Regions from separate parts of the Flavobacterium sp. PL12 genome, predicted to be linked through region 2. Evidence: riboswitches for the same ligand, from Rfam matches in the RefSeq annotation. Region 2 holds a riboswitch; each other region holds the start of a gene.
What was found. Region 2 has a riboswitch for S-adenosylmethionine ahead of RCH19_RS06950 (homocysteine S-methyltransferase family protein). Riboswitches for the same ligand answer to the same signal wherever they lie in the genome.

Region 1 (7,052 bases), on a different contig from region 2:
GATAATGTGATGATTCATGCGGGTACAGTACTTGGTGCAGATGCTTTCTATTATAAAAAGCGAGACGCAGGATTTGATCAATTATTATCTGGAGGTAGAGTTGTAATAAAAGATAATGTTGGAATAGGTGCACTTTGCACAATTGATAAAGGTGTTACTGGTGATACAACAATTGGCGAAGGAACAAAGATTGATAACCAAGTGCATGTAGGTCATGATACAGTTATTGGAAAAAAATGTCTAATTGCTTCGCAAACGGGAATTGCTGGTTGCGTTATCATCGAAGATGAAGTAACTATTTGGGGCCAAGTAGGAACCACAAGCGGAATTACAATTGGTGCTAAGGCTGTAATACTGGGTCAAACTGGAGTTACAAAATCTGTTGAAGGTGGTAAATCTTATTTTGGAACACCTATAGAAGAATCAAGAGAAAAATTGAAGCAGTTAGCCAATATCAAAAAGATTCCTGAAATTTTAAATAAAATAAAATAATATGTCTGCTAAAGAAATTGTTAAGAAATTTTATAAGTCTGATGCTTTAATTGATAGTGAAGTTTTAAAAGATTTTGTACATCCCGATATTATCGTGGAGTGGAATAGCAGCAAAGGATTTGTTGAATTAAACTACGATGCACTACTAAATCTTTCAGGCGAATTAAGTAAAGCTTATGTTCGTTCGAAAGTTAGAATTAGTCACATTATTGCAGAACAGGATATAGTTTCTGTACGATATTCTCATTTTGTGAAAACGATTGAAAACCCAAGAGAAGAAATGCTATTGGCGCATTTTATTGTTATTTGGGAAATAAAAGACAATAAATTGTATCGAGGATATCAAATGAGTCAATTATCATAATTAAGTACTAAAATACTGAATAGGCGATACCCATTTACTGCTTACAATTTTATACTTTTGCATAACAATTTTAAAAACTACATAAAATAATATATCATGAGTGTTTTAGTTAATAAAGATTCCAAAATAATTGTTCAAGGTTTTACAGGAAGTGAAGGAACTTTCCATGCTTCTCAAATGATTGAGTACGGAACTAACGTTGTCGGTGGTGTAACTCCTGGAAAAGGTGGAACAACTCACTTAGACAGACCTGTTTTCAATACTGTAAAAGATGCTGTTGAACAAGCAGGAGCTGACACAACTATCATTTTTGTACCGCCAGCATTTGCTGCTGATGCAATTATGGAAGCTGCAGATGCAGGTATTAAAGTAATTATTGCAATTACAGAAGGAATTCCTGTTGCTGACATGATTAAAGCAAACAGTTATGTTAAAGAAAGAAATGCAAGATTAATAGGTCCTAATTGTCCTGGAATTATTACTCCTGGTGAAGCTAAAGTTGGTATTATGCCAGGTTTCGTATTCAAAAAAGGAACTATAGGTATTGTTTCTAAATCAGGAACTTTAACTTATGAAGCTGCTGACCAAGTTGTAAAACAAGGTTTAGGAATCACAACTGCTATCGGAATTGGTGGAGATCCAATTATTGGAACTACTACAAAAGAAGCAGTAGAGTTGTTAATGAATGACCCAGAAACAGAATGTATCGTAATGATAGGTGAAATTGGTGGACAATTAGAAGCTGATGCTGCTCATTGGATTAAAGCTGATGGTAATCGTAAACCAGTTGTCGGTTTCATTGCAGGAGTTACTGCTCCAGCAGGACGTACAATGGGACACGCCGGTGCGATTGTTGGTGGATCTGACGATACTGCGGAAGCTAAAAAACAAATCATGAGAGAATGCGGTATTCACGTAGTGGATTCTCCAGCTGAGATTGGTAAAAAAGTAAAAGAAGTTTTAGGATAATCTTTTTCTAAATACAAATATTTTAAAAGCCTCGCATTTTGTGAGGCTTTTTTATTATAAAATGGAATTAAAGAATACCTTTGCACTTTATTAAAAATAGATGATTTATAGTTTTTTTAATAAATAACAAACGTAAACGAATGGTTTAGATACTGCTCAAGATTTTTAGAGCTCTATTTGAGGAAGCCAATTCAAATAAAAATATAATATATGTACAAGGAATTAAAAAAATTCAAAGTTACCAATCAGTTTTCATTTACAGCAGAAGATAGTTTAGCAGAAGTTTGCAATGCATCAGAAGGTTCTGGCGTATTTCTAGTTTATGCTGTTGGAGAAGAGAAAGAGCTAATTATGGTAGGTTCTACTGGAACCGTTCAAAATGACGGAACTTTGAAAATTAAAAATGGTGGTTTAAATGACAAAATTGTTGAAGGACACCAATTTGCAAAAACAGGAAGAAAATATTCTTGGCCAGCGCAAATGAAAATAGAAGATATTACTACTTTAGAAGTGGTTTGGTACGAAACTTTTAATGATAAAAGTAAAGCAATACCAACTGCAGTGGAAGGTCAAGTATTACAAAATTTCTTAGATGAAAATGGAAGATTGCCAAAATGGAATGTAGCTTTTTAAGTTATAACCAATAAATATACTATTATCTCTTAAAGACTTTACTTCGGTAAGGTCTTTTTTGTTTTATAATAATAATAATAATAATAAATGCTAATTTTTGTTTGTTTTTATAATGAAATATGAACTACTTTTGCAACCGTTATCACGAATCTCAATTATGAGATAGCAACCTGCAACAACGAGCAAGGTGCTAAAACGATAAGCCAAATCCTTTGGAAAAAATGTTGTTTTTATTCCCATTTAGCTTTTTAGTTTATCGTCGTAACAATTTTAATTCAAAAATTGATTATGATCCAAAATGCAAAAAATAATGGTAACCCATTCGCACTAATTCCTTTATTTATTTTTATCGCTACTTTTCTAGGAGTTGGCATTTTTCTGAATGATTTCTATGCTCTTCCTTCACCGGTTGCTGTATTAGTAGGTATAATAGCAGCATTCCTACTATTTAAAAATTCAACGCAAGAAAAAGTAAATACATTAATTGCTGGTTGCGGAGAAAGCAAAATTATGACTATGTGTCTTATTTATCTTTTGGCTGGAGCTTTTGCTGTGGTAAGTAAAGCTACCGGCGGAGTTGATGCAGTTGTAAGTCTAGGTATTAATAATATTGATGTTGCTTATTTCCCGCTAGGAATTTTTCTAATAGCAGCCTTTCTTTCTACAGCGACAGGTACTTCTGTAGGTGCTATAGTTGCTATTGGTCCCATTGCTGTTACTTTAGCGACGACAAGCGGTGCATCTTTACCACTAATTTCTGGTGCATTGCTAGGAGGTTCTATGTTAGGAGACAATCTTTCAATGATTTCAGATACAACAATTGCCGCAACTCAATCATTAGGCTGTAAACTGAAAGATAAATTCAAAATCAATTTATTTATAGCTCTACCCGCAGCTATTGTAACGATTGCATTGTTTTTTTACTTAGGATTAAACTCTGAGATTGTTCCGGTTACCATTCCCGTAAATGACTTTAATTGGCTTACAATTTTACCTTACGTATTAGTCATTGTTCTTGCAGTCATTGGAGTAAACGTTTTTTCTACTTTGATTATAGGAACTTTATTTGCTGGACTGATCGGATATTTTAGTGGTGACTTAACGCTTATGGTTTTTGCTCAAAAGATATATGAAGGATTTACAAGTATGACGGAGATATTCTTGTTATCTATGCTTTCTGGCGGATTAGCTGCAATGGTGGAAAAAGCAGGCGGAATTGATTATGTTTTATTCCAAGTCAAAAAACGAATTAAAAGTAAAAAATCAGCGCAAATGGGAATTGGAACTTTAGTTGGTCTCACTAATCTTGCAATTGCTAACAACACGGTATCCATTGTAATCACAGGAACAATAGCGAAAGAAATTAACGATGAATATCAACTTGATGCGAGAAAAACTGCTACAATTTTAGATATATTCTCTTGCGTAATACAAGGAATTTTACCTTATGGTGCTCAAGTTTTATTAATATTAAGTTTTGCTAATGGTCAGTTAAATTTTTTCGATTTGATTTCTAATGCTTGGTATCATTTACTGTTACTTATTTTTACATTGTTTGCTATTTATGTTAATTTCTGGGATAAATGGATTAATCGACTGATTTAAAATTAAAACAAGGCATTTACATTAATGTATATGGATTTCAATTTTTTTTAAAAAAGTAAATATTATATATTTGGCAGATATAAAATAGCCCTGATAGAAGTGAAAATCCTTTTATTTTTGTTGATTGCGCGGAACGAAGCAATGACATAAATAAAAGATTGTAGCGAATAGCAGGAAAAGCTCCAAATAAAAATTAAACTAAGTTTTAGAATATGAAATTACTAGAAGGAAAAGTAGCTATAATTACTGGCGCAAGTCGCGGAATAGGAAAAGGAATTGCAGAAGTTTTTGCTAAGCATGGAGCAAATGTAGCGTTTACATACAGTTCTTCTGTCGAATCAGCTTTAGCCTTAGAAAACGAACTAAATGCTCTTGGAATCAAGGCAAAAGGATATCAATCTGATGCTGCTGATTTCAATCAAGCACAAACTTTTGTAGAGGCTGTTTTAGCAGAATTTGGAACAGTTGATATTTTGATAAACAATGCTGGAATCACTAAAGATAACTTACTAATGCGAATGTCTGAAGAAGATTTTGACAAAGTAATTGATGTGAATTTAAAATCAGTATTTAATATGACAAAAGCCATTCAAAAGACCTTCTTGAAGAAACGTGCTGGTTCGATTATTAATATGAGTTCAGTAGTAGGAGTAAAAGGAAATGCAGGTCAAACGAATTATGCAGCTTCTAAGGCTGGAGTTATCGGCTTTTCTAAGTCAGTCGCTTTAGAATTAGGTTCTCGTAATATTCGTTGTAATGTTATTGCTCCTGGGTTTATAGAAACCGAAATGACAGCAAAATTAAATGAGGACGTTGTAAAAGGATGGAGAGATGGTATTCCATTAAAACGTGGCGGAACTACTGAAGATGTAGCTAACGCTTGTCTGTTCTTCGCTTCAGATATGAGCGGATATGTGACAGGACAAGTGATGAACGTATGTGGAGGAATGCTTACTTAATACTAGAGTAATCAGTTTTTAGATAAATATTTAAAACCTGAATTCTAATTACCGCTGGAATATGACAACAACGACGCTGCTATTACTACTTCTTTCATTATTAATAGCGGGGAGTTTGTCCTATTTTCAATATATTTTTAAAGTCAAAAACAAATCTAAAGTAAATTTGTTTTTGGCTTTTTTACGTTTTCTAACTATTTTTTCGATTTTAATATTACTTATAAATCCAATAATTACTAAGAATACATTTGAAATTGTTAAAACACCTTTGGCATTACTAGTCGATAATTCGAGCTCAATTTCATTTTTAAATAGTAATGAGAAAACTATTGAAGTATACAAACAAATAAGTGCCAACAAAGAAATTCAAGATAAATTTGAAGTACAGTCCTATCAGTTTTCAGATGAATTTGAATCTTCAGAATTATTTGATTTCGAAGGAACGCAAACTAATATTGCTAAGGCTGGAAAAGATTTAAAAAGTATTTATAAAAACACGTTGTATCCAACTGTTTTAATTACTGATGGTAATCAAACATCAGGAAATGATTATCTATACAGTTTTGGAGATGCAAATAAGGTTTATCCAATAATCGTAGGTGACACAACTCGTTTTTTAGATCTGAAAATAAATCAATTAAATGTTAATAAGTACGCTTTTTTAAAGGGCAAGTTTCCTGTAGAAGCTTTTTTACAGTACTCTGGTTCGAAAGATCTAACAGCAGACTTTACAGTTTCTCAAGGGAATTCGGTTTTAAGTAAGCAACGCATTTCGTTTTCCGCTAACTCAAAAACTGCCACAGTTAAGGTACTTTTACCTGCAGATAAAATTGGCACACAAATCTATAAAGCTACTATATCATCTGTAGAAAAAGAGAAAAATACTTATAACAACACTAAGAATTTTGTTGTGGAAGTCATTGATCAAAAAACTAATATAGCTATTGTTTCAAGTATTAATCATCCTGATTTAGGTTCATTTAAAAGAGCTATTGAAAGTAATGTTCAACGCAAAGTAACGATTCTTAAACCCAATGAAATCAAATCATTACAAGATTATAATGTTTTGATTTTGTACCAACCCACAACTGAATTTAAATCGCTATTCGAAAGCAATAAAATAGCTAGAATTAATACTTTTATAATTACTGGTAACAGTACCGACTTTACTTTTTTAAACCAACAACAGAGTAATCTAAGTTTTAAAATGAGTGCTGGAAAAGAGGACTACTTGGCTGTTTTTAATGGGCAGTTTAATGCTTTTTCAACTGAAAATATTGGTTTTGAAAATTTACCTCCATTACAAAATCCATACGGAACAGTCAGTGTGAATGGATCGGTTTCTGTTTTGCTTTCATCTAAAATTCGAAACATAGATACAAATTTTCCTTTACTTGCCTTTACTGAAAATCAAGGCAGGCGCAGCGCCTATCTTCTTGGTGAAAATACATGGAAATGGAGATTGCAAACTCATGTTGCGAATCAATCTTTTGAAAAATATGATATTTTTATTGATAAAATAATTCAATTTTTATCCACAACTGCAGGAAAGAAATCTTTAGTTGTTGAGCACGAACGATTTTATAACTTTGGTGCGGGAATTGAAATATCAGCTCAGTATTTTAATAAAAATTACGAGTTTGATGAAAAAGCTCGTTTGACAATAGCTGTGACAAATAGCACAACGAAAGAAACTAAAAATTATGACTTGCTAAAAAGTAGTAATTATTACAAAGTTAATCTCGATGGACTTAAAGCTGGTGCATATAATTTCACTGTGAGAGAACTAAATACTAACAATGTATATTCTAGTAATTTTGAGATTCTTGATTTTGATATCGAAAAGCAATTTGTAAATCCAGATGTTGAGAAGTTGACTCAATTAGCAGCTCAAACTAGTGCTAAAGCTTATTTTCCAAATCAAATCGACGCTTTAATCAAATCGCTTTTAGAAAATGAAGAATATAAAGCAATCCAGAAAAACATTGTTGTTAAAACTCCTTTAGTTGACTGGATCTGGCTACTAGTAT
Region 2 (7,052 bases):
TTTATCAAGAATTGGCTAAATTAGATATGGTCGCTCTAGGATATAATTCTACTGCTGATATCACCGCTTGTCCAGGGACTGATACTTGTAATCTCGGAATCGCAAGCAGCACCGGAATTGCAGAAGAACTTGAGAAAGTTATTGAAGCCGAATATCCTTACTATAAAAACAACAGCGAAATTGAAATTAAAATTAGCGGTTGTATGAATGCTTGCGGACAACATAATATGTCAGCAATTGGTTTTCAAGGAATGTCAATTAATGCTGGAAAATTAGTTGCTCCTGCTTTGCAAGTTCTTTTGGGTGGTGGAAACCTAAGAAACGGGAAAGGTCGTTTTGCTGATAAAGTAATCAAAATTCCCAGCCGACGAGGACCTGAAGCGTTGCGATATATTTTAAATGATTTCGATGCAAATGCAAATGGATCTTCATTTGTGAATTATTATGAAGAAAAAGGTGAGAAGTATTTCTACGAAATTTTAAAACCTTTAGCTAATATAACCAACCTCACAGAAGCTGACTTTGTTGATTGGGGAAATGCTGATAATTACGTGAAGGCTGTTGGAGTTGGTGAATGTGCTGGCGTCGTGATTGATTTAGTAGCGACTTTATTATTAGAAGCTAAAGACAAATTAACTTTTGCGAGAGAAGCTTTCGAAGAGAAAAAATGGTCAGACGCTATTTATCACGCCTATTCCGGTTTTGTAAATGGTGCCAAAGCACTGTTACTTTCTGAAAACCAAAAAACGAATCATCAGGCAGGAATAATAGAATTATTTGATACCGTTTTTGTAGAAACAAATAAAATTCCCTTTCAAACTTCATTCAAAGATTTAGTTTTCCAAATCAATAAGAATGAGCCTTCTGAGGCCTTCGCCAAAAAATACATACAACAAGCAATCACCTTTTTTGATACTATAGAAGAGTTCAGAGCTAAAGAATTAATATATGAAAAATAGAATCAAACCTCAAGTAACTTTAGTTGGTGCGGGTCCAGGAGATCCAGATTTACTAACAATAAAAGGAGCAAAAGCTTTGGCAGAAGCCGATGTCGTTTTGTACGATGCGCTATCAAATGATGAACTATTATCTTTTGCACCTAAAAACGCATTAAAAATATTTGTTGGAAAAAGAAAGGGTTACCATGCATACACGCAAGAGGAAATTAACCAATTAATTGTAGACAATGCGCTGACTTATGGCCATGTGGTTCGGTTGAAAGGTGGAGATCCATTTATTTTTGGAAGAGGAAGTGAGGAAATAGAATTCGTAGAAAGTTTTGGAATTCCCACATTTGTAATTCCTGGAATTTCATCCTCGATTGCGGTTCCTGCAATGCAAGGAATTTCGTTGACAAAGAGAGGAGTTTCAGAGAGCTTTTGGGTAATTACGGGAACAACTTCGACAAGAAAATTGTCTAATGATGTTGCTTTAGCGGCTCAATCAACAGCAACAGTAGTAATATTGATGGGTATGAGCAAGTTAGATGAAATTGTTGCTTTATTCCAAAAAGTGTCTAAAGGAGAAATGGCAGTTGCAATTATTCAAAACGGAACAACACCTCAGGAAAAAGTAGGAATTGGAACAATCGATAGCATTCAAAAAGTCGTTGCAGAGAACAAATTGAGTTCTCCTGCGATTATCGTAATTGGTGAAGTTGTCAAAGAAAGTAATAAGTTAAAAGGCTTTTACGAAGAATTTGTCTCTTCTAAAATACGATTGTAATGAAACAAGAAGAATCATTTTCCAAAATTCACGACTCGGCTCCCCTCTCCTTCGGAGAGGGGTTAGGGGAGAGGAATGAATTGTATCCCATTTTTTTAAAAGTGCATCAGCTAAATGTACTTATTGTTGGCGGCGGAAATGTAGGATTAGAAAAATTATCTTTTTTATTAAAATCTAGCCCGAAAGCTATCGTTGAAGTTGTAGCTCCGCGATTTTTACCAGAATTAGTCGATTTAGTACATCAACATGATTCGGTAAAACTGACAATGAAAAAATTCAGGAAAAGAATGCTTAAAAAAAGGCATTTGGTTATTGCTTGCACGGATGATTTAGAAGTCAATAAGAAGATCTACAACTTATCAAGAGAAAGATATTTGCTGTGCAATATCGCTGATACGCCTCAATTGTGTGATTATTATCTGGGCGGAATTGTCACTAAAGGCAACGTAAAAATTGCTATATCAACTAATGGTAAATCTCCGACAACAGCTAAAAGGCTGCGACAATTTTTTGAAGAAGTAATCCCAGATGATATTAATAAAATGGTAGAAAACTTAAATGAATATCGGAAAACATTGAAAGGAAACTTTGAAGAAAAAGTTGAAAAAATGAATAAGATTACTGAAACGTTAAAAAATATATAAAAAGTTCCTGTAGATTTAAAGGAATGATAAAAATCATAAAAAGGAGAAGCAAATATTCGTTTCTTTGTAAACTCAAAAAATGACTATAAATAGTAATGTAATGATTAAAACTGATATTCTTATAATAGGAGCTGGTCCAACAGGTTTATTTGCTGTTTTTGAAGCCGGTTTGTTAAAGTTAAAATGCCACATACTAGATGCGTTGCCACAAGCAGGAGGGCAACTTTCAGAATTATACCCTAAAAAACCAATATACGATATTCCAGGATTTCCAGAAGTTTTAGCTGGGGATTTAGTTGATAACTTAATGGAACAAATTAAGCAGTTTGAACCTGGATTTACGTTAGGAGAACGAGCAGAAACAATAGAAAAGCAAGATGATGGAACTTTTATAGTTACATCTAATAAAGGAACACAATTTCACGCTCCAGTAATTGCGATTGCAGGTGGTTTAGGAAGTTTTGAACCAAGAAAACCACTTATTGATGGGATTAATTTCTATGAAGATAAAGGAATTAAATATTTTATAAAAGATCCAGAGGAATTTAGAGATAAGAAAGTTGTTATCGCTGGAGGTGGAGATTCTGCTTTAGATTGGAGTATTTTCCTGTCTAATATTGCTTCAGAAGTAACGTTAGTTCATCGAAGAAACGAATTCAGAGGTGCTCTAGATTCTGTTGAAAAAGTACAAGAATTAAAAGATGCTGGAAAAATAAGATTAATCACACCGGCAGAGGTTATCGGTATAAATGGCGCCGAACATATCGAATCGGTTGTTTTAGATGAAAACGGAGCACAAAGAACAATTGCTACAGATTTCTTTATTCCACTTTTTGGTCTTACACCTAAATTAGGTCCTATTGGAGATTGGGGATTAGAAATTGAAAAGAATGCAATCAAAGTAAATAATGCTTTAGATTATCAAACTAATATTCCGGGTATTTTTGCAATAGGTGACGTAAATATCTATCCAGGAAAATTAAAATTAATACTTTGTGGCTTCCACGAAGCAACTTTAATGTGTCAAGCTGCATACCAGATCATAAATCCAGGTAAGAAATATGTTCTAAAATACACTACGGTTGCTGGAGTAGACGGCTTTGATGGAACTCGTAAAGAAGCTCCAAAAGCAGTGGTTAAAGCAATAGTTTAACAATTTCCCATAAAATAGTTAAAAAATATAGCGTTATTACTTGCAAGTAGTAGCGCTATGTCTTTACTTTGCATTGTTCATATATTTATTGACAGTTATCACGAAAGGCGGAGGGAAAGACCCAATGAAACCTTAGCAACCCTTTATCTTTTAAAGAAGGTGCTACATTCTACTTTATGCTGAATTTATTTCAGTAATTAAGATAGATAACACACGAATACTCACAGCAGTATTTCTCAAAATTTTTCTTGATAACATATCGATATTTAGCCCACTGAATTAATTTCAGTTTTAGGAGCGAATTATTATGCTTTTTTGCTAATAATTTTCCCGCTGTTCACTGTATCTTTTTATACTGAAATAAATTCAGCATAAAAAGGATGCCGTTTCCATCGGGGCTAAGCAGTTTATATATTGAATTTTTGTTAGTATTAATAAAATGTACAGATCTCTATAACAAAGAGGTTTTTAAGAAATAAACGATTATGTCAGATATTCAAAAGGCCATAAAAGAGAGAATTCTTATTCTTGATGGCGCAATGGGAACTATGTTACAACGCTACAATTTCTCCGAAGAAGATTTTCGTGGAGAGCGTTTTAAAGATTTCCCACATTCACTTAAAGGAAATAATGATTTACTATCACTGACCCAACCCAAAGCGATAAAAGAAGTTCATGCTAAATATTTTGATGCAGGAGCAGACATCATAGAAACGAACACTTTTTCGAGTACCACTATTGGAATGGCTGATTATCATCTCCAAGATTTTGTATACGAAATGAATTTTCAATCTGCAAAAATTGCTCGCGAAGTTGCTGATGACTTTACCGCTAGAAATCCAGAGAAACCTCGTTTTGTAGCAGGTTCAGTAGGACCAACAAATAGAACGGCAAGTATGTCGCCAGATGTGAATGATCCAGGGTATAGAGCAGTAACTTTTGATGATTTGCGCAAAGCTTACAAGCAGCAAGTAGAAGCCTTGATGGATGGTGGCTGCGATATATTACTTGTAGAAACTATTTTCGACACCTTGAATGCTAAAGCAGCGCTTTTTGCTATTGAAGAAGTCAAAGACGAACGCAATATTGAAATCCCAATCATGGTTTCAGGAACAATTACCGATGCATCAGGAAGAACACTTTCAGGACAAACGGTTGAAGCATTTTTAGTTTCAGTTTCACACATTCCATTATTAAGTGTAGGTTTCAATTGTGCGCTTGGAGCTGACTTATTGAAACCATACTTGCAAACATTATCTCATAACACATCATTTAATGTTTCGGCGCATCCTAATGCAGGATTGCCAAATGCTTTTGGAGAATACGATGAAACACCAGAAGAAATGCAAGCCCAAATCAAAACGTATTTAGACGATAATTTAGTAAATATAATAGGTGGTTGTTGTGGAACAACTCCACAACACATCAAGTTGATTGCAGATATTGCTAAGGATTATAAACCAAGAGTTTCGACTGCGGTGATGTAAAACACTAATAACCTTTGTCAAAGTTTTAAACTTATAAATGGAGAGTTTTGACTGTTATGATGTAAATCTTTTTTTATTTAGAAATGAATTAAAAATTAGAAGCTATGTTAAAAAAAATCAATGCATTATTTGTACTTTTTAGTTTGATGTTTTTTTCAAGTTGTAAGCAAGAAATCAAAATTGATAGCGGTCGAGAATTAATTATTCAAAATATAAATGTTTTGTTAGATTCTGTTGAGCGTTTTGATACAAGTAAAATGCCTACTTCAGAAGAGTTTAAAAACGTTAAAATTGAGCAGATAAAAATAGGGTTAATTGATTCTGTTTTAGTTCAAAATATAAAAGACTACAATTCAAGTTTCATTATTAATAGAAATGATTTAGTTAATTTCAAATCAAATTATAATATAGAGATAGTAAAGGTTAATAATGATGATATCAATTTTTTGTTTGTGAGTTTTTCAAATTTCAAAGTTGACAAGTACAAAGCGACTATCGATGTTAAAAAAATGATTGGAATAGCTATGACCAAGGACAGATATTATTTTACAAAAGAAAATGGACATTGGGTGTTTGTCAGTAAAAAAAATATTGGAATAGGATAAATCATTTGCGAGTGCGAGAGTCTAGCTCGTGTCCACAAGGAGACTAAACGTGCTCAAGAAATAAAAGCATCAAGTGAGTCATTCCGAGGAACGACGGAATCGCATCACGAGAGCAACTAGTAGGATTGCTTCGTTCCTCGCAATGACAGAGAATACCCTGCGAGCGCGAGCGTCATGCTCGTGCCCACAAGGAGAATAAATATTTTCCAAGAAAAAAGCTATAGAGGAGATCATTCTGGCAAGTTGAGAGGAATTACGCAAAGGAATCGCATCATAAGGGCAAAGAAATAGGATTGCTTCGTTCCTCGCAATGACAGAGTACAAAACTGCGTGAGGGATAGTAGCGGCATCCTTTTGTGAAGCGATAGCGAAACAAAAGATATAGCGGATAGCCCGACCCTTTTGGGGCACGCCCAAAATAATAAGATAAAAGATTAAATCTATTTCGTTTTTAAAATGATTTAGAATTAAAAATAAATAAAATGGCAGAAAAAGTAACAAGAAAAAACCTTGTATTAGCAGGATTAGAGCCTTTGATTATAACACCAGAGAGTTTGTTTATCAACGTTGGAGAACGAACAAACGTTACAGGTTCTAGAAAATTTCTTCGGTTAATTAAGGAAGAAAAGTACGAAGAAGCACTAAGTATTGCAAAAGAGCAAGTAGAGGGTGGCGCCCAAATCATCGATATTAATATGGATGAAGGGATGCTCGATGGCGTTTATGCAATGAAAAAATTCCTGAATTTGATTGCTGCTGAACCTGATATTTCCCGTGTACCCATCATGATTGATAGCTCGAAATGGGAGATTATTGAAGCAGGTTTAAAAGTAGTTCAGGGAAAAAGTGTAGTGAATTCTATTTCTTTGAAAGAAGGTGAAGAAGCTTTTATTCAACACGCTAAATTAATCAAACGTTACGGAGCCGCAGTAATTGTAATGGCTTTTGATGAGGTTGGACAAGCTGATAATTACGAGCGAAGAGTCGAAATTTGTCAGCGGTCATATGATATTTTAGTGGATAAGGTTGGTTTTCCAGCACAAGACATAATCTTTGATTTAAATATATTTCCAGTTGCAACAGGAATGGACGAGCATCGCCTTAATGCTTTAGATTTTTTTAGAGGAACAAAATGGGTTCGTGAAAACTTACCTCATGCGCATATTAGTGGTGGAGTAAGCAACGTGTCCTTTTCTTTTAGAGGGAACGATACGGTTCGTGAAGCCATGCATTCTGTGTTTTTGTATCATGCCATTCAAAATGGAATGACAATGGGAATTGTAAATCCTGAAATGCTTTCGATTTACGACGAAATCCCAAAGGATTTATTAGAGCATGTTGAAGATGTTATTTTAAATAGAAGAGATGATGCGACAGAACGCTTATTGGATTTTGCAGAAAATGTAAAAGGCGATGTAAAAGGAAATGAGAAAGCAAT
Region 3 (7,052 bases), on a different contig from region 2:
CAGATATAATGAAAATATGCTTTCGGCTTCACAGAAAATTGTAGCTACGATTCTAAAAGAGTATGCAGAAGTAGAATGGTTCATTGATTGTGAAATTGAATCCATAGAAAAAATGGAAACTCTTAAAAATGAAAATCCATTTTTCCATGCTCGCAGTATTTACAGCAGTCCTATTGCTATAAAATCAATTAAAGAACATTTTTTTGAAAGGTCAAAATGTGATCAAACTTTAATTTTTACACAAAAGGATGAGGATTGGTTCGGCGAGGCGGAACGCAAAGGCGCACTTTGTTTTTCAATAAGTAACTATAAGGACAAAATAGAAAATATTGTTAGAATATGTCATTTTAAGATTGATTTGAGCGAGAAATTTGCGGGATGGGAAAACACCATGGAAAACATTCGAAAATTAATTCCATTAAACAAAATCATAGTAAACGATTCCTATTTACTTGATAAACCTGAATTTTATGAGAATAGTGTTTATCCTTTGATAAAAGCAATTTCAAAGAATAAAAAAACGCTAAAACACTTTTATACTGATTTTCTAAACAAGGTAAATTTTAATAAAGTTGATGTATATAATTTTTTACAACAAAAATATTCAACTTCAGAAATTAGAATTATACAGAACAATGTCGATGAATTAAAATCGCACGACAGACTGTTGTATTCCAACCATTATATTATTGATTGCGCTATTGGTTTTAATTTTAATCCTCGAATTAGTTCCAACTCACAAATAATCATTGAAACTATTTTTGAAAAATACACCTATAATAGGTTGCGTAATCACTTGAGAAAAACGAGTCAACATTTTCAATGTTTAGTAGAAGAAAAGAAAATAAACGCATATTATCCAAATTAAAGACTTTCTTTTCGTAGTTGAATAGAATAGTAGTAATTATTAACTAGATTTTAATTTTTAGTGAAGATTAAATAAAACAACAGTTCAAAATACTTAAAACCCATGGATCAAGTTAAAATTAAATTGCTAAAGCAACTCTCATCCATCGGTGATGTTACTTTTTTCACAGAGAATAAAAAATATATTATAACAACACAGGAAAAAACTCCTTTAAATACGCAAGCAAATACTGTATTACACTTTTTTGAGAAGCTAGACATAAGTATGATAAACTCAATTTTGGATGTAAGTTTCACTTATCAACATTTCACAAAGGGAGATTTCATCGGCAAACTTGATGATGCTTTTAATGAACTTCTTGATGCTGGCGACACTTATCTAACTAGACATAGTGGTTCGTGTAACTCTCAAAGCTGTAACTTCAATTGTAAAGGTTACTCTTTTATTGGAAACAATTCCAATAATTATTTTGATTTAATTTTTGATATCAAAGAGGGAATTGTTCACGACATTTATGAATGTAGTAATTTTAAGTGCGATGAAAAAAATTTAAAGAAAAATATCATGATAGAGATTGACAAGTCTAATATGCCATTTTAGAAAGGCATTAAACGCTTTGTAATCTTTACAATTTATTCTCAGAATTTATAATTCTTATAATAATGATACTATTTCAATCAATAAAAATTAGAGTAATTAGCATTCTTTAAAAAGCAGCGCTAAACAGTTTACAATAATTTTAAAATATTAGATTTTTATACTCCTTATTGATCTACAATATTTAACATTTATCAGTTTAAAATCATCAAGTTATTTTTAAGAATTTTAACTACAGACAAAGAAAATTACATATAAAATTTGATATTGTAGTTCTGTGAATGAATTTTATAGTAGTGATTATTGACAGTTCATATTTTTTCATTGTTTACTCTATCCAAAATATAAAATGTAAAACTGTAATATGTTACAACAAGGTATAACTTGCATATCTCGATTTTTTTTTATAATATTTGTCAAAGCATCAAGAATTACACATTTGTGTAATGCCAACCGATCAACTCAAGACACGGTGGCTTAGAATGCGGGACAGTCGTTCAAATGTATTGAGAAACCACAATTCTTTATCGCATTTTACGACATAGCAAAAACTATAATTTAAAATTGTTATGTTATGTATACTAAAAGTATTCAGTTAAAAGAAATCCTAAAGCACCAATCAGGTAGCGATATTGATCATTATGTAGGCTTAAAAACACAATGGCATAGTTGCGAAAATCGCAATTTAGTTGTGTCTCCAATGATTGAGGACAAATTCACTCCATTAGGAATCGAAATCAGCCACAGCGCTCTCACAACACAACTTGATTTTACCGGAGTAACTCCTGACGAGATTTTGTTATTTGATAGTGAAAAACAATTCACAGGAAAAACATTTAGTCTACATGAAGGAAGTGGTACTTTCAAAGTAGAGACCCAAGCCCGTTTTATACTCATCTGGAATACGAAAAAAGATGAAAAAACTAGGCGAGATTTACAAAACTTCAACTGTAAAACTTTACTACTTGATGATGACCTTGCTTACACTATTAATAGGATTTCTGGGTATTACGGTAAATTCCCTTATTTTATTTTAAAACATCCTAAATCGCCTTGTTACACACAAATTCCTATTCACTTAGTTGAAGATGAAGCTTCAGCAAGCCACTTACCCGGAAGCGTATTATCAATTGCTAGTGAAATATTAGAAGATAAAACTCAAAAAGAGTCGCTACTACTCTATCATTTTGAAAAGGTTTATGAAAAAATCAGTATTGATTCAAATCAACCCAAGGATTTAGCCTTGATTCTAAGTTCAGATTCAGCTCATTACTTACCGAAAGAGAATAATAAATCAAGATTTATGAATAGTATCCCCTATGGTGGAGTTTTGCTAGATTTAAATGGTCATATTATCGCACAATCTACCCAACATTTTATTAAATAAATAGTCATTTCTACGATCCTCATTGTCATTCTTTTCAAGAAGGACAGGACGGATTATGAATTATAAAGTACACATAAATATGCTGACGTATACCGATTCCGATTTTTTAAAACCAGTTTTTTCGACATTAGTGATTAAAGTTTCAAGTATTGTAAAATGCTTTCAATCCATAGAGAATTTTGTAACCACATATAATTATGGCGGACAAACAAATGGTGTGCTATTAATTGCAGCCGAAATGTGTATGCCTGCATTTCGATTAGAAGCTTTTGCTGCTGACGTGCTAATTCCTTTTGGCATGAAATTGAATGATGATTTTGCCTTTATTGATGAAAGACAAATTGAAGGCGTTCGAAATACGAATTCTTACAACGTAAATATTGAACATCCAGATTGTGACAATACCAATTGGTTAAAAGGAATGATTATTGAAAAAGGGAATTATATTTGGTACAGTGATCCAGATTTAACTGAATTTGAAAAAGAAACTAATTTCAGATTATTTAAGAACCTTTGTTATAATGAACCTGAAAAATTCAACCTCAATCCTCGAGTTATTAAATTAGATGATACCTATGTACATTATACAGTTAGTGGTTTAGACATGTATTATAAGTTGCATCGAGATGCTTTATGGTATAATGAGAAAGTTTATGGAGATTGTAAATTTAACTAAAAAGAATGAATATAAAAAGTAGTGTTTCAAAGACCTTTACCGCTCAAGCCACCATTGGTTTGTATAAAGGCTATTCGGATGAAATTATTTTAATAAGTGACTTTAAAAAGAAGCTATATAACAGACAGCAACAAATTAAAAAAGAATTTGATGTAGTGCTGAGCGTAAAACTTGCACTATGTGAAATTGTTTTTCTGGGACAAGAAGAGCCATCGGTTACCTTAGAGTTTATTCAGTATCCTAAATTTCCAGTAGCTGAGCCACTTCTTAAAAAAGCAATTATTCATCTAATAGAACTGTTGATGGAAGACCTTGATCAAAATCGCACAGTAATAGTGTTTCAAGACGAGACTATTTGCCTGGAAAAATCAAACGAAATAGATCCTAAAATAAATATTTAAAATGAATGACCTCTTCCCAACTCATAAACTTTCGTTTTTAGAAGAATTTTTACTTTATCATAAAAGAATGAATTTTGTAACATTATACGTGAATGAAAACAATGACCCAATTAGTTTGACCAGTGAACGCAATACTATCGCTAAAGAATTCAAATTATTAGATATAGACTTACAGGATAAAACCATTAGCCAATTATATGAACTGTTAGAAATTCGGCGACAAGAGGATTATTTAATTCGTAAAATAAGTAAAAAATCTGATCTAGTTAGTAAAAGAATATTTCTCTTAACCATCCATCTAGACCATCTAGAATATTATTTGTACGATTATGATTATGAGGCAATGCCAGGAAAAGTAAAAAAACAGTTTATAGGACTCAGGAAATACAGTAAACTATGGAAAGACAATAAAATATAACTACTGTAAATAAAGTCAAAAAAAAATGCAAAAATTAATATTACACATTCCGCACTCCTCAATTATAATTCCTTCGTACGAGGGTTTTATCATAAGCAAAATAGTTTTAGATGAAGAAATTGGTAAATTAACAGATTGGCATACAGATGATTTATTTAGTAACACCATAGATATTAGTGTCATCGCTACTTTCTCTCGACTCTTTTGTGACGCAGAACGTTTTGTTGACGACACGCATGAAGTTATGGCTAAATATGGCATGGGAGTTTTATATGAAACTTTAGACAACGGAGATCTTTTGCGAAAAGTAACGCAAGAGCTAAGGAACTTTGTAATAGAAAACTTTTATAAACCACATCATCAACAGCTAAATGAAGCATTGCTAAAAGCCTTAAACCAATCAGGTAAGGGAATTGTAATTGATTGCCATTCGTTCCCTTCTACCCCATTAAAAAGAAGCCTAGTGCAAGTCAAAGATACTCCTGATTATAACATTGGGACAGATGCTTACCATACACCACAAAACTTAATTGATTTTTCAAAAGCTTATTTTGAAGATTTAGGCTATTCGTTAGGGATTGATACACCGTACAGTGGGGCATTAGTGCCAATGGAGCACTATCAGAAAAACAAAAATGTACAGGCAATAATGCTAGAAGTAAACCGAAGATTGTACCTAAAGGAACCTACCAATGAAAAATCAGAAAATTATCAAAAAACTAAAGAAGTAGTTCAGGGTTTTTTAGAAGGAATTCGAAATTTATAATTTTTTAAATCAATTAAAACTTTGAAAAACTATTTTTTACTTTTTGCAATCACGGTACTACTCACAATATCCGCAATTGCTAGCTATAAATACCGAAAAGGGATACTCACTGCAAAAAATTATCTAACCGAAAGAGGAATTTATCGCAATCAAATAGTATCGGACCCTTTGATTGATAGAATTCCAAAAAATGAAGAAGAACATATTTTTGGTTTAGACTTATCGCATCATCAACAACATATTAATTGGGATAAAGTACTAGAAAATCCACCTCACTTCATAATCTTTAAGACTACAGAAGGTAGTTCGCATACTGATACTAAATATGAGAAACACCACAAAGAAGCTAAGAATAAAGGGATTTTAGTTGGAGGGTATCACTTCTTTAGTTACCAATCATCTGGAAAAAAACAAGCCCATCATTTTCTAAAACACCTAATGCTCCAAAAAGGAGATATTCTACCGGTTTTAGATGTTGAATTTAGTAAAAAGATGCATTCAGATGCTTGGATAAAAGAAAACATAGCAGCATTTATAGGCACAATTGAACAGGAAATTGGAATAAAACCAATTGTATATTGTGAGGTCGCCTATTATAATCGGTTTTTAAAAGCCAAATACGGGAGCGAAATCCATCTTTGGTTGAGCGATTTTAGATCTAAGCCTAATAAAAACTTTGTTTTTTGGCAAAATACTGATAAATACAAACAAACTGGAATACAAGGAACTGTAGGTTATAATCTCTTTAATGGAACAAAAGAAGATTTAACTGCAAAATGTTATTAAATAAAAATCTAAAAATTGAATTGAAAGATGCGCAATAAAAAACACCATTTAGTATTCTTCACCGGTGCAGGGATTAGCCAAGAAAGCGGACTAAGCACTTTTAGAGGTGAATCGGGACTTTGGGAAAATCATAAAATTGAAGAAATTGCATCACCAGAAGGATTTGCAAAGAACCCACAAGTAGTTTTAGATTTTTACAACAGCCGAAGATTGGAATTAGAAAATGTAAAGCCCAACGCTGCCCATTATTTAATTGCCAAATTAGAAGAGAAATACAAAGCGACCATAATCACCCAAAATATTGATGATCTGCACGAAAGAGCAGGTTCTTCTAACATTTTGCATTTGCACGGCGAACTAACAAAATCGAGAAGTTGTTTCGACGAAAACCTGATCTACCCTTATAACAATCCTCTAAAATTAGGAGATTTAGCACAAGATGGAAGCCAACTACGTCCACATGTAGTTTGGTTTGGAGAGGAAGTGACAAAAATTAAAGAGGCTATTCAAATTACACAAAATGCCGATTTATTTATCATAGTCGGAAGTTCCATGATTGTTCATCCAGCAGCATCACTTTTGTTAGCTGTACCTTATGAATCAGATACGGTTTACATTGACCCAAATCCAACTGTGGAAGAAGGAATTAATTTGCTAGTTATAAAGGAAAAAGCAACGGTAGGAGTACGATTGTTGGTGGAAGAGTATTTAACATCATAAGGTATTTTAATTAAAGAACAGTTCACATCTTTGAGGAAAACTTTTGACCTTAGTTGTCGTAAATTCAATAAGAATATAAATAATTAAAAGTATTTACAGCTTAATCAGAAAAATAATTAGTAACACATGGAAATACAATTTTGGATTGACAATGCGGGTTCTTTATTCCACCAAATATTTATGATTATAATGGGGAGCTTAATGGCAATTGCTGCAGTTTTTGGAACCACTTACAACGTAGTTAATATTTTGGTATACTACATACTTATGCCTTCTTCCTGGATTTATTTAATAAGCAAAAAAACAAGTATTTGGATTAACATATTGTCTATTATTGCAATTATCGCGTTTGCCCTGCTCCCTGATCTACGAAAAAATTGTGACTATTTTTTTAAAAAAAGTGTTGATTTTTTAAATTGGAGTGCTACAGTTT

Region 1: it holds a riboswitch for S-adenosylmethionine, as region 2 does, so the genes downstream of both, RCH19_RS04610 (Na+/H+ antiporter NhaC family protein) here and RCH19_RS06950 (homocysteine S-methyltransferase family protein) in region 2, are expected to answer to the same signal.
Region 3: it holds a riboswitch for S-adenosylmethionine, as region 2 does, so the genes downstream of both, RCH19_RS11270 (hypothetical protein) here and RCH19_RS06950 (homocysteine S-methyltransferase family protein) in region 2, are expected to answer to the same signal.

Annotation. Positions count from the first base shown of each region.
Region 1 is NZ_JBANDI010000006.1:77,856-84,907, forward strand. Features, by position in the region: gene RCH19_RS04590 (UDP-3-O-(3-hydroxymyristoyl)glucosamine N-acyltransferase) at 1-492, shown strand, start outside; gene RCH19_RS04595 (nuclear transport factor 2 family protein) at 494-856, shown strand; gene sucD (succinate--CoA ligase subunit alpha) at 953-1,825, shown strand; gene RCH19_RS04605 (hypothetical protein) at 2,036-2,458, shown strand; SAM-I-IV-variant riboswitch at 2,593-2,690, shown strand; gene RCH19_RS04610 (Na+/H+ antiporter NhaC family protein) at 2,747-4,063, shown strand; gene fabG (3-oxoacyl-[acyl-carrier-protein] reductase) at 4,276-5,022, shown strand; gene RCH19_RS04620 (hypothetical protein) at 5,084-7,052, shown strand, end outside.
Region 2 is NZ_JBANDI010000011.1:60,773-67,824, forward strand. Features, by position in the region: gene RCH19_RS06930 (HEPN domain-containing protein) at 1-959, shown strand, start outside; gene cobA (uroporphyrinogen-III C-methyltransferase) at 949-1,725, shown strand; gene RCH19_RS06940 (bifunctional precorrin-2 dehydrogenase/sirohydrochlorin ferrochelatase) at 1,725-2,369, shown strand; gene RCH19_RS06945 (NAD(P)/FAD-dependent oxidoreductase) at 2,470-3,522, shown strand; SAM riboswitch class I at 3,615-3,735, shown strand; gene RCH19_RS06950 (homocysteine S-methyltransferase family protein) at 4,008-5,009, shown strand; gene RCH19_RS06955 (hypothetical protein) at 5,114-5,614, shown strand; gene metH (methionine synthase) at 6,097-7,052, shown strand, end outside.
Region 3 is NZ_JBANDI010000023.1:18,563-25,614, forward strand. Features, by position in the region: gene RCH19_RS11260 (hypothetical protein) at 1-868, shown strand, start outside; gene RCH19_RS11265 (hypothetical protein) at 971-1,468, shown strand; SAM-I-IV-variant riboswitch at 1,882-1,980, shown strand; gene RCH19_RS11270 (hypothetical protein) at 2,040-2,852, shown strand; gene RCH19_RS11275 (hypothetical protein) at 2,908-3,528, shown strand; gene RCH19_RS11280 (hypothetical protein) at 3,534-3,929, shown strand; gene RCH19_RS11285 (hypothetical protein) at 3,931-4,347, shown strand; gene RCH19_RS11290 (N-formylglutamate amidohydrolase) at 4,373-5,113, shown strand; gene RCH19_RS11295 (GH25 family lysozyme) at 5,135-5,899, shown strand; gene RCH19_RS11300 (Sir2 family NAD-dependent protein deacetylase) at 5,927-6,619, shown strand; gene RCH19_RS11305 (hypothetical protein) at 6,746-7,052, shown strand, end outside.